DNA from 2 places in the Micromonospora sp. CA-240977 genome. Region 1 is predicted to be linked to the other one. Evidence: riboswitches for the same ligand, from Rfam matches in the RefSeq annotation. Region 1 holds a riboswitch; the other holds the start of a gene.
What was found. A riboswitch is a leader RNA that binds a small molecule or an ion and turns the genes downstream of it on or off. The one in region 1 is predicted to bind thiamine pyrophosphate.
Positions count from the first base shown of each region.

Region 2: linked by a shared signal. The riboswitch ahead of ACQPWW_RS27205 (ECF transporter S component) and the one ahead of thiE (thiamine phosphate synthase) in region 1 are both predicted to bind thiamine pyrophosphate.

Region 1 covers NZ_CP192055.1:6,760,899-6,765,689, reverse strand. The annotation lists gene ACQPWW_RS30690 (ThuA domain-containing protein) at 1-1,138, opposite strand, end outside; TPP riboswitch at 1,450-1,559, shown strand; gene thiE (thiamine phosphate synthase) at 1,554-2,180, shown strand; gene thiO (glycine oxidase ThiO) at 2,177-3,322, shown strand; gene thiS (sulfur carrier protein ThiS) at 3,313-3,513, shown strand; gene ACQPWW_RS30670 (thiazole synthase) at 3,510-4,289, shown strand; gene ACQPWW_RS30665 (thiamine phosphate synthase) at 4,286-4,791, shown strand, end outside.
Region 2 covers NZ_CP192055.1:6,023,066-6,027,856, forward strand. The annotation lists gene ACQPWW_RS27195 (aminoglycoside N(3)-acetyltransferase) at 1-737, opposite strand, end outside; gene ACQPWW_RS27200 (alpha/beta fold hydrolase) at 767-1,597, opposite strand; TPP riboswitch at 1,704-1,808, shown strand; gene ACQPWW_RS27205 (ECF transporter S component) at 1,884-2,477, shown strand; gene ACQPWW_RS27210 (ABC transporter ATP-binding protein) at 2,609-4,039, shown strand; gene ACQPWW_RS27215 (energy-coupling factor transporter transmembrane component T family protein) at 4,036-4,791, shown strand, end outside.

The sequences.
Region 1 (4,791 bases):
TGACGTTGTCGTTCGGGGCGTAGTAGAGATACACCCACTTGTTGGTGGCGAAGTCCGGGTCGAGCCGGATGCCGATCAGACCGTCCTCGTTGCCGGTGAAGACGTCCAGGTCGACGGCGGTGACGGTGCTGCCGGTGTCCGGCTTGATGATCTGCACGCGGCCGTCACGCTCGATGTAGAAGACCCGCCCGTCGGGGGCGATGTCCAGCTCCATCGGGTTGCTGGTGTTGCTGTCCAGCGTGACCTTCTCGAAGTTCGAGGTCTTGGAGGCGCCGCAGTCGGCGTCCTCGACACCGGCCGCGGTCCGGATGCCGCCGAGCAGGTGGGACAGGAACTCGGGCTCGGCGTACGACTCCCGGGTGTGCCCACCGCCGGTGTACCAGGAGCGGCCACCGTCGAAGTCCTGACACCAGGAGGTCGGGTGGTCGGCGCCCATCGCGCCCGCGCCCGGGGTGTAGCTCTTCTCGTCCAGGCTGGCCAGCACGTGCACGTCCGGCCGCGGGTTGGTCTGGAAGTTGTACCACTCGTCGAACCGGGACCAGCGGTCCGGCAGCTCGGCCGTGGACGGGTGGGCGTGGTCCTCCACCTTGACAGTGGCCTGCTGGTTCTGCGGGTGGTTGGCGAAGTACGCGCCGACCAGGTCGCCGTACCAGGCCCAGCTGTACTCGGTGTCCGACGCGGCGTGGATGCCGACGTAACCGCCGCCAGCCCGCACGTAGCGCTCGAACGCCGCCTGCTGCTCGGCGTTGAGGACGTCACCGGTGGTGGAGAGCCAGATCACGGCCTTGTACTTCGCCAGGTTGGCGTCGCTGAATGCGGCGCCGTCCTCGGAAGCGTCCACTGTGAATCCGTTGTCGGCGCCGAGCTTCTGGATGGCGGCGATGCCGGTGGGGATGGAGTCGTGCCGGAAGCCGGCGGTCTTGGAGAAGACCAGGACGGAGAAGGGATCGTCGGCGGCCTTTGCGGGCAGCTTCGGTGCCACCTGGGTGACCGGGGTTCCGGCTGCAGCCTCCCGCGGGGGGACCTGTGCGGCGGCCGGCGCGGCTTGCGCGGGCGTGCCGAACAGGGTCGTCGAGGCGAGGGCCAGGGAGATGAGGGTTGCGGTGATGGGTAAGCGGGCACGACGAGAACGGGACACGCCGCCTCCTGTGTCGTAGTGACAGAGCTCGCGGGAGTCGGCACGCCGAAGGCCGTCCCTGATGGAGCCGGTGGTGACGCCGTGCCAGGGTGCCCCCACCGACATTTTGTCGAATCGCTGAACAAATTAATTCGGCTGGTTCAATGTCCGGCAAGATGCCGGCGGGTAACGGTTCTGCAACGGCGGGCGACATTCCGAACAGGACCGTATGAACCGCCCCACAGATCTAGCTCGATTCGGTGCGTTCCGGCCCGATGATCAGCGCAGAACCCCGCCTTGGCAGACCGGCGGATCTGTCGTACGGTGACACGCAAGTAACCCACGGGAGCCCGGTGTACCGGGCTGAGAGGGGGGCTGACAGCCCCCGACCGTCGAACCTGATCCGGATAATGCCGGCGCAGGGAGGAGCGTTGCCGTGCCGTCCCTGGGGCGACTACATCTGATCACCGACACCCGACCCGGTCGGGACCCCCTCACCGTGGTCCGGGCCGCCCTCACTGTGGCCCGCGCCGACCTGGTGGTGCAGGTCCGGGTCGAGGACTCCGCCACCGACCGCGAGACGTACGACCTGGCCCGGCGGGTGCTGGCGCTCTGCGTGTCGTTCGGCGCGACCTGCCTGGTGAACGACCGGCTGCACGTGGCGCTGGCGGTGGGCGCGGCCGGCGGGCACATCGGAGCGGACGACCTGCCGGTCGCCGCCGCGCGTCGGGTGCTCGGCCCCACCGGTGTGCTGGGAGCCACCGCCCGCGCGCCGGAGACAGCGTCCGCGGCCGTCGCGGCGGGAGCCACCTACCTGGGTGTCGGCCCCTGCCATCCCACAAGCACCAAACCCGGCCTGCCGGACCCGATCGGGCCGGCCGGCGTCCGCGCTGTCGCCGACGCCGTCGACGTGCCGGTCATCGCGATCGGCGGCGTGACCGCCGCCCGGGTGCCGGAGCTGCGGGCCGCCGGGGCGTACGGGGTGGCGGTGGTCGGCGCGGTGTCCGCCGCCGCCGACCCGGCGCGGGCCACCGCCACGCTGATCGAGGCTCTGACGTGCTGACCGGCCGGTCCCCGTCGGCGTCATCGATCGACCGGGCCCGGCCGGACGTGGCGGTGGTCGGGGCGGGGCCGATCGGGTTGGCGATCGCCTGGCGCTGCGCCGCCCGGGGGCTGCGGGTGGTGGTGCACGATCCGGCGCCCGGCTCGGGGGCGTCGGCGGTGGCCGCCGGCATGCTCGCCCCGGTCGCCGAGGCGTACTTCGGTGAGCGGCAACTGACCGAGCTGTTGCTGGCGTCCGCCGCCCGCTGGCCCACGTTCGCCGACGAGCTGGCCGAGGCGACGGGCGTCGACATCGGCTACCGGACCGAGGGCACCCTGCTTGTCGGGTTGACCGGCGACGACCTGGCCGAGGCGCGTCGGCTCTGGGCGTACCAGCAGGGGTTGGGCCTGCCGGTGACCCCGCTGCGCCCCAGCGAGCTGCGCGACCGCGAGCCGGCGCTCGCCCCGCGGGTGCGCGGCGGCGCGCTCGCGCCCACCGACCACCAGGTGGACCCTCGACTGCTGGTGCCGGCGCTGCGCACGGCCGCACAGCGGGCCGGCGCGGTGCTGGTGCCGCAGCCCGTGGCCCGCCTGTCCGACGTGGACGCACGCGTCACGGTGGTCGCCGCCGGCTGCGGGGCCGCGACACTCACCGGCCTGCCCGTGCGGCCGGTGAAGGGCCAGATCCTCCGGCTCCGCGCGCCCGACGGCGTCGCGCCGGGCTTCCGGCACGTCATCCGGGGGTACGCCGACGGCGAGCACGTCTACCTGGTGCCCCGCGCCGACGGCGAGGTCGTGCTCGGCGCGACGGTCGAGGAACGGTCGGACACCACTGTCACGGCCGGCGCCGTGCAGCGCCTGCTCCGCGCCGGCGTGGACCTGCTGCCCGAGCTGGCCGAGTACGACCTGGTCGAGGCGGTCGCCGGGCTGCGCCCAGGAACCCCGGACAACGCACCGATCCTCGGACCGCTGCCGGGCCGGCCGGACGTGCTGGCCGCCACCGGTCACCACCGGCACGGCATCGTGCTCACCCCGGTCACCGCCGATCTGATCGCCGACCTGGTGTGCACCGGCGTACCCGATCCGCTGCTCGCGCCCTTCCGGCCGGACCGGTTCGCCGGCGGCGAGCCCGAACCGACGATGAAGGGGGACCTGTGGAGTTGACGGTGAACGGGGCCGAACGAAGCGTCCCGGGTGAGGTGTCGGTGGCCGAGCTGGTCCGGGCCGTCGCCCCGCAACCGCGGGGGGTGGCCGTCGCGGTGAACGGTGAGGTGGTGCCCCGGGCGGGCTGGGCGACCACCGCGCTGCGCGACGGTGACCGCGTCGAGGTGCTCACCGCGGCGCAGGGCGGGTGAGCGGCGTGTCGTTCGAGCTGGGTGGGGAGACGTTCACCTCACGGCTGATCCTCGGCACCGGTGGTGCCGCGAACCTGCACGTGCTGGAACAGGCGATCCGGGCGTCCGGCACCGAGCTTGTCACAGTGGCCCTGCGCCGGGTGGACACCGCCCCCGGCACGGCCGGCGGGCTGCTGGACCTGCTGGACCGCTGCGGGGTACGGCTGCTGCCGAACACCGCCGGCTGCCACACCGCGACCGAGGCGGTGAAGGTGGCCCGGCTGGCCCGGGACGCGTTCGACACCGACTGGGTCAAGCTGGAGGTGATCGGCGACGAGCGGACCCTGCTGCCCGACGGGGTGGAGCTGCTCCGCGCCGCCGAGGAGTTGGTCGCCGACGGCTTCACAGTGCTGCCGTACACAAGCGACGACCCGGTGCTCGCCCGCCGACTCGCCGACGTGGGCTGTGCCGCGGTGATGCCGGCCGGCTCCCCGATCGGTTCGGGGCTCGGCATCGGCAACCCGCACCACATCCGGCTCATCCGGCAGGGTGTCGACGTGCCGGTGATCCTCGACGCCGGCATCGGCACCGCCTCCGACGCGGCCCTGGCCATGGAGCTGGGCTGCGACGGGGTGCTGCTGGCCAGCGCGGTGACCCGGGCCGCGGACCCGGTGGCGATGGCCACCGCGATGCGGTACGCGGTCGAGGCGGGCCGGCTCGCGGCCGGCGCCGGCCGGATCGCCAGGCGTTTCCACGCGCTCGCCTCCACTCCCGACGACGGAAGACCGGACCTGTGACGCCGCCGTCCGGTGTCGTCGTGTTGACCGACCGGCTTGTCGCGCGCGGCGCGCTCGACAAGGTCGTGGCGGGGGTGGTGGCCGGGGGAGTGCGCTGGGTGGTGCTGCGGGAGAGGGACCTGCCCCGCGTCGAGCGCGCCGCCCTCGCCGCCGACCTGCGCGCGATCCTCGCCGACGTCGGCGGAACCCTCGTCGTGGCCGGTCCCGACCCGCTCGGCGGCGACGCCGTCCACCTGCCCGCCGCCGGCCCGTACCCGCCGCCGACCCACGGCGTGGTCGGCCGCTCCTGCCACCACCGGACCGAGCTGAACCGCCTGACCACCGAGCACTACGCCACCGTCTCCCCGGTCTGGCCGACGAAGACCAAACCGGGTTACGGCCCACCCCTGGAACCGGACGGCCTGCGAAAGCTGGTCGAGTCCAGCCCCGTGCCCGTGCTGGCACTGGGCGGAGTCGAAACGCCGGAACAGGTAACCGCCTGCGTCCGGGCAGGAGCCGCCGG
Region 2 (4,791 bases), 740 kb from region 1:
ATCAGCCTGCCGGTCCCGGTGCCGACCGGTCCGGTGCGCACCGCCCCGGTGGCCTCCAGGTCCGTGCCCAGCGCGGCGAAGTCGTCCGCGTCGAGCCGTACGTCCTCCCACCACGCCCACTCCCGACCACCGTCGCCGGTCCGTACCGCGGCGCCGACCCGCTCGCGCGGCGAACCCGGGCGGCGGTATTCGGCCAGGTGCAGCGAGGTGCTCACGGAGTGGTCCACGCCGAGCAGCAGGACGTCGGCGTCCAGGTCGTAGAGCCGGGCCAGCGGGGAGCTCTCGCCGAGCATGTCGGCCAGGCCGTGCCCGGCCACCACCTGCTCGGCGGCCGGGCCGAGCGCGGCGAACGACACGTGCGGATGCGAGCTGCGCAGGGCGCCGGGCCAGCCGCGAACCGTCTCGGCGACCGCGCCCATGCGCCGGCTCGGGGTCACCGCCGGGTCGAAGCCCGGCATCTCGGCGCGGATCAGCGGCCACCAGTCCACCGGCACCGGCGGCTTGCGCCACTGCGCGGGATCGCTGTTGTCGGGCGTGTGGGTGGGCACCACGATGGTGCCGTCCGGGCCGAGGGCGTCGCGCAACGCGAGCACCACCGCGTGCGACCCGCCGCAGACGAACCCCAGGGTACGCAGCGAGGCGTGCACCAGCAGCGTCGCGCCGGGGCGTACGCCCAGCAGGCTCAGCTGCGCGGCGATCGAGCGTCGGGTGCCCGGCCCGCCGGTGTTCGTCGTCACGGTGCCCCTTCCTGACTGACCCGCACGGCTCAGGCCGTTCCGCCGGCCCGAGCCAGGATCGCATCGGCGAGGGGACCCGGCGCCGTGTCCGGAATCCAGTGACTCACACCGGCCAACTGCACGAAGCGGTACGCCCCTGTGACGTTCGCCGCGCACGCCTCGGCGGCGGTCCGGCCGATGGCGACGTCCCGGTCACTCCAGACGTAGGTGGTGGGGACCGCGACCGGGCCGACGCCGGCCAGGTCGGCGCGGGACATCGCCCGGTACCAGTTCAGCGCGGCGGTGAGCATCCCCGGTTCGCGCATCGGGGCCGCGTAGCGGTCCACCCGGGGCCCGTCGCCCACTCCGCCGAGCATCTTGCGCAGCGCGGTCGCGTGCCACGCGAGCAGCACCCTCTCCGCGGTGCCGGGCTTACGGAACAGTGTGATGTACGACGAGCGGGCCTTCTGCTGGCCGTCGTTGGTCAGGGCGTACGCCATGGCTGCCGGATGCGGCACGGACACCGCGGTCAGCGTGCGGACCCGGTCGGGGTGCCCGGCGGCGACCGCCCACGCCACGATCGCGCCCCAGTCGTGGCCGACCAGGTGGACGGCGTCCAGCCCCAGGGCGTCGAGCACCGCCACCACGTCGGCGACCAGTTCGGGGATCCGGTAGTCGGCCACCGCCGTCGGCCGCGCGCCGGGCGAGTAGCCGCGTTGGTCCAGCGCGTACGTGCGCAGCCCGGCCGCGTGCAGCGCGGGCACCACGTCGTCCCATTCACCGCTGTGCTGTGGGAAGCCGTGCAGCAGCAGGACGGGTACGCCGTCCGACGGACCGCCGGCGGTTACCTCGAACGTGAGACCTCGCGCGTCGACCCGCATGATCGTCAGCCTACCCAGCCGGCATCCGGCCGGCTGACCGCCGAGATGGGCAGACGCCCTGCTGGGCCGGCACCCCAGGTCGGTGTTAGCGTCGACGAGACAACTTCACATCCGACAGGGGAGCGCACAGCGCTGAGAGTGCGGGCATGCCCGCAGACCCTCGAACCTGATCTGGGTAATGCCAGCGCAGGGAGTTCGGTCGACCTCCAGCCGCGCCGCCGTCCGGTGCCACCGGACGCGCGGCGTGCGTCTTCTCCTGGTTCGCACGCAGAACTGGGAGCAACACATGAAATCCACAGCCGACACAAGCCGTTGGCGGACCATCGACATCGTGGTCGCCTCGGTGATCGCTGTCGCCTTCGGCGTCATCTTCTGGGCCTGGGGCCTGGTCTGGAGCGCCACCGAGGGCGCGTTCGCGTTCTTCCCGCCGGCGCAGACGCTGCTCTACGGCGTGTGGCTGATGCCGGCCGTGATCGGCGGTCTGGTCATCCGCAAGCCCGGCGCAGCGCTCTACTGCGAGACGGTGGCCGCGGTCCTGTCCGCGCTGCTGGGCAGCCAGTGGGCCGGCACGGTGATCCCGCAGGGCATCGTGCAGGGCATCGGCGCCGAGCTGGCGTTCGCCGCCTTCCGGTACCGGTCGTACCGGCTGCCGACCGCGATCCTGGCCGGCGCGCTGACCGGTCTCAGCGCCGCGCTGTTCGACTTCTTCGTCTGGAACGTCGACTACGCGCTTGGCGACTACCGCATCCCGTACGCGCTGATCACCATCGTCAGCGCCACCGTGATCGCCGGCATCGGCGGCTGGCTGCTGACGAAGGCCCTGGCCAACACCGGCGTCCTGGACCGCTTCCCCGCAGGCCGAACCCGAGCCCTGATCTAACCCCCACCCACTCGCGTCGATCATGAGGTTGACGGGCGGATGGATCTTCGTAACCACCGTCAACCTCATGATCGACCGTGCAGGGTTAGGCGGGGCGCGCGGTTGGGTGGGAGGGGATGGGAGGGGGTTGGGTGGGCGGGGTACTGCTGCGGGGGTTCGGGTGGCGGCACGCTGGGCGGCGGGCCTGGGCTCTGCGCGGGGTCGACCTGCGGGTCGAGGCTGGGGAGCGGGTTCTGCTGCTCGGGCCGTCCGGGGCCGGCAAGAGCACGTTGCTCAGCGCGCTGGCAGGGCTGCTGCCTGAAGATTCCGGTGAGCAGGAGGGCACCGTCGAGATCGACGGGCTCGACCCGCGCAAGGGGCGGGAACGGGTCGGCATCGTCTTCCAGGACCCGGAAACCCAACTGGTGATGGCCCGCTGCGGCGACGACGTCGCGTTCGGGCTGGAGAACCGCGGCGTACCGGCCGACGAGATCTGGCCCCGGGTGGACGAGGCGCTGCACCGCGTCGGCTTCCCGTACCCCCGGGACCGCCCCACCGCCGCGCTCTCCGGCGGCGAGCAGCAACGCCTCGCCCTGGCCGGCGCGCTGGCGCTGCGCCCCGAACTGCTGCTGCTCGACGAGCCGACCGCCAACCTCGATCCGGCCGGGGCCGACCTGGTCCGCCAGGCGGTGGCCGGCGCGCTGCACGCCGACACCACGCTGATCCTTGTCGAACACCGGGTCGCCGAGGCGCTGCCGCTTGTCGACCGGGTGGTCGTCCTGGAACCGGGAGGCGGGGTCCGCGCGGACGGCACACCCGAGGCGGTCTTCGCCGCCCACGGCGCCGCGCTGGCCGCCGAGGGGGTCTGGGTACCCGGTCACCCCATCACACCCCGGCCGGCCACCGCCGCGCCCGGGGAGCTGTTGCTCACCGCCGACCGGCTCGGCCTGCCGCCCCGGCTGGGCCACACCGATCTGGCGGTACGCGCCGGCGAGGCACTCGCCGTCCGCGGACCCAACGGCGCCGGCAAGTCCACACTGGCGCTGCTGCTCGGCGGGTTGCTCCGGCCGGGCATCGGGCGGGTCACCGCCTCCGTCGAGCTGGCCGGCACCGATCACCGCACTCCCCCACACCGCTGGCGGGCACCCGCACTGACCCGGCGGATCGGGTCGGTCTTCCAGGATCCGGAGCACCAGTTCGTCACCAGCACTGTCTTCGACGAGCTGGCGCTCGGTCCCCGCCGGACCGGTCAGCCCGAGGCGGCCGTCAGCAAGACCGTGACCGGGCTGCTGGAACGGCTGCGACTGGTCCGCCTCGCCGCCGCCAACCCGTACACCCTCTCCGGTGGTGAGGCGCGGCGGCTCAGTGTGGCGACCGCCCTGGCCACCGCGCCCCGCCTGCTGATCTGCGACGAACCCACCTTCGGTCAGGACCGGCGGACCTGGCGGGAGCTCGTCGATCTCTTCGCCGACCTCCGCGACGCCGGACACGGCGTGGTCGCGGTCACCCACGACGCGGACTTCGTGGCCGCGCTCGCCGACCGAACCGTCACCCTGCGACGCGCCTCGGACGACGCCCGATGATCACCATTGAGCCGGTCGCCGCGCCCGGTGCGCCGTTGGCCCGCCGCAACCCGGTGGCGAAGGTCGCCGCCGCGCTTGTCTTCTCGTTCACCCTGCTCGCCACCCTGGACCCACTGGCCCCGGCGATCGCCATCGCGCTCGAACTCGCCGTGCTGCCGCTGTTCGGCATCGGCTACCGGGTGCTGGCCCGGCGAGCCTGGCCGCTGCTGCTCAGCGCCGCCGGCATCCTTGTCACCCTGGTGCTCTTCGCCGCCGACCGGTCCGGCCGGGTCCTGCTGGACGCGGGACCGGTCCTGGTGAGCACCGGCGTGCTGCTCACCGCGCTCGGGCTGGTGCTGCGCGTCTTCGCCGTGGCCCTGCCCGGTGTGATCGTCTTCGCGACCACCGACCCCACCGACCTGGCCGACGCGTTGATCCAGAACGCGAAGGCGCCAGCCCGGTTCGCCATCGGGGCGCTCGCCGCGTTTCGCCTGGTGCCGCTGCTCGGTCAGGAGTGGCAGATGATCAGCATGGCCCGCCGCGCGCGCGGCGTCGACGCGGGACGCAACCCGATCGCGAAGCTGCGACTGTTCGCCTCCACCGCGTTCGCGCTGCTGGTCGGGGCGATCCGCCGGGGCACCCGCCTGGCCGTCGCGATGGACGCCCGGGGCTTCGACGCCGGCACGCCCCGGACCGTGGCCCGCCACCAACGCTTCACCCGCGCCGACGCGCTCCTCATCGCCGGGGCCGCCGTCCTGGCCGGCGCCGCCCTC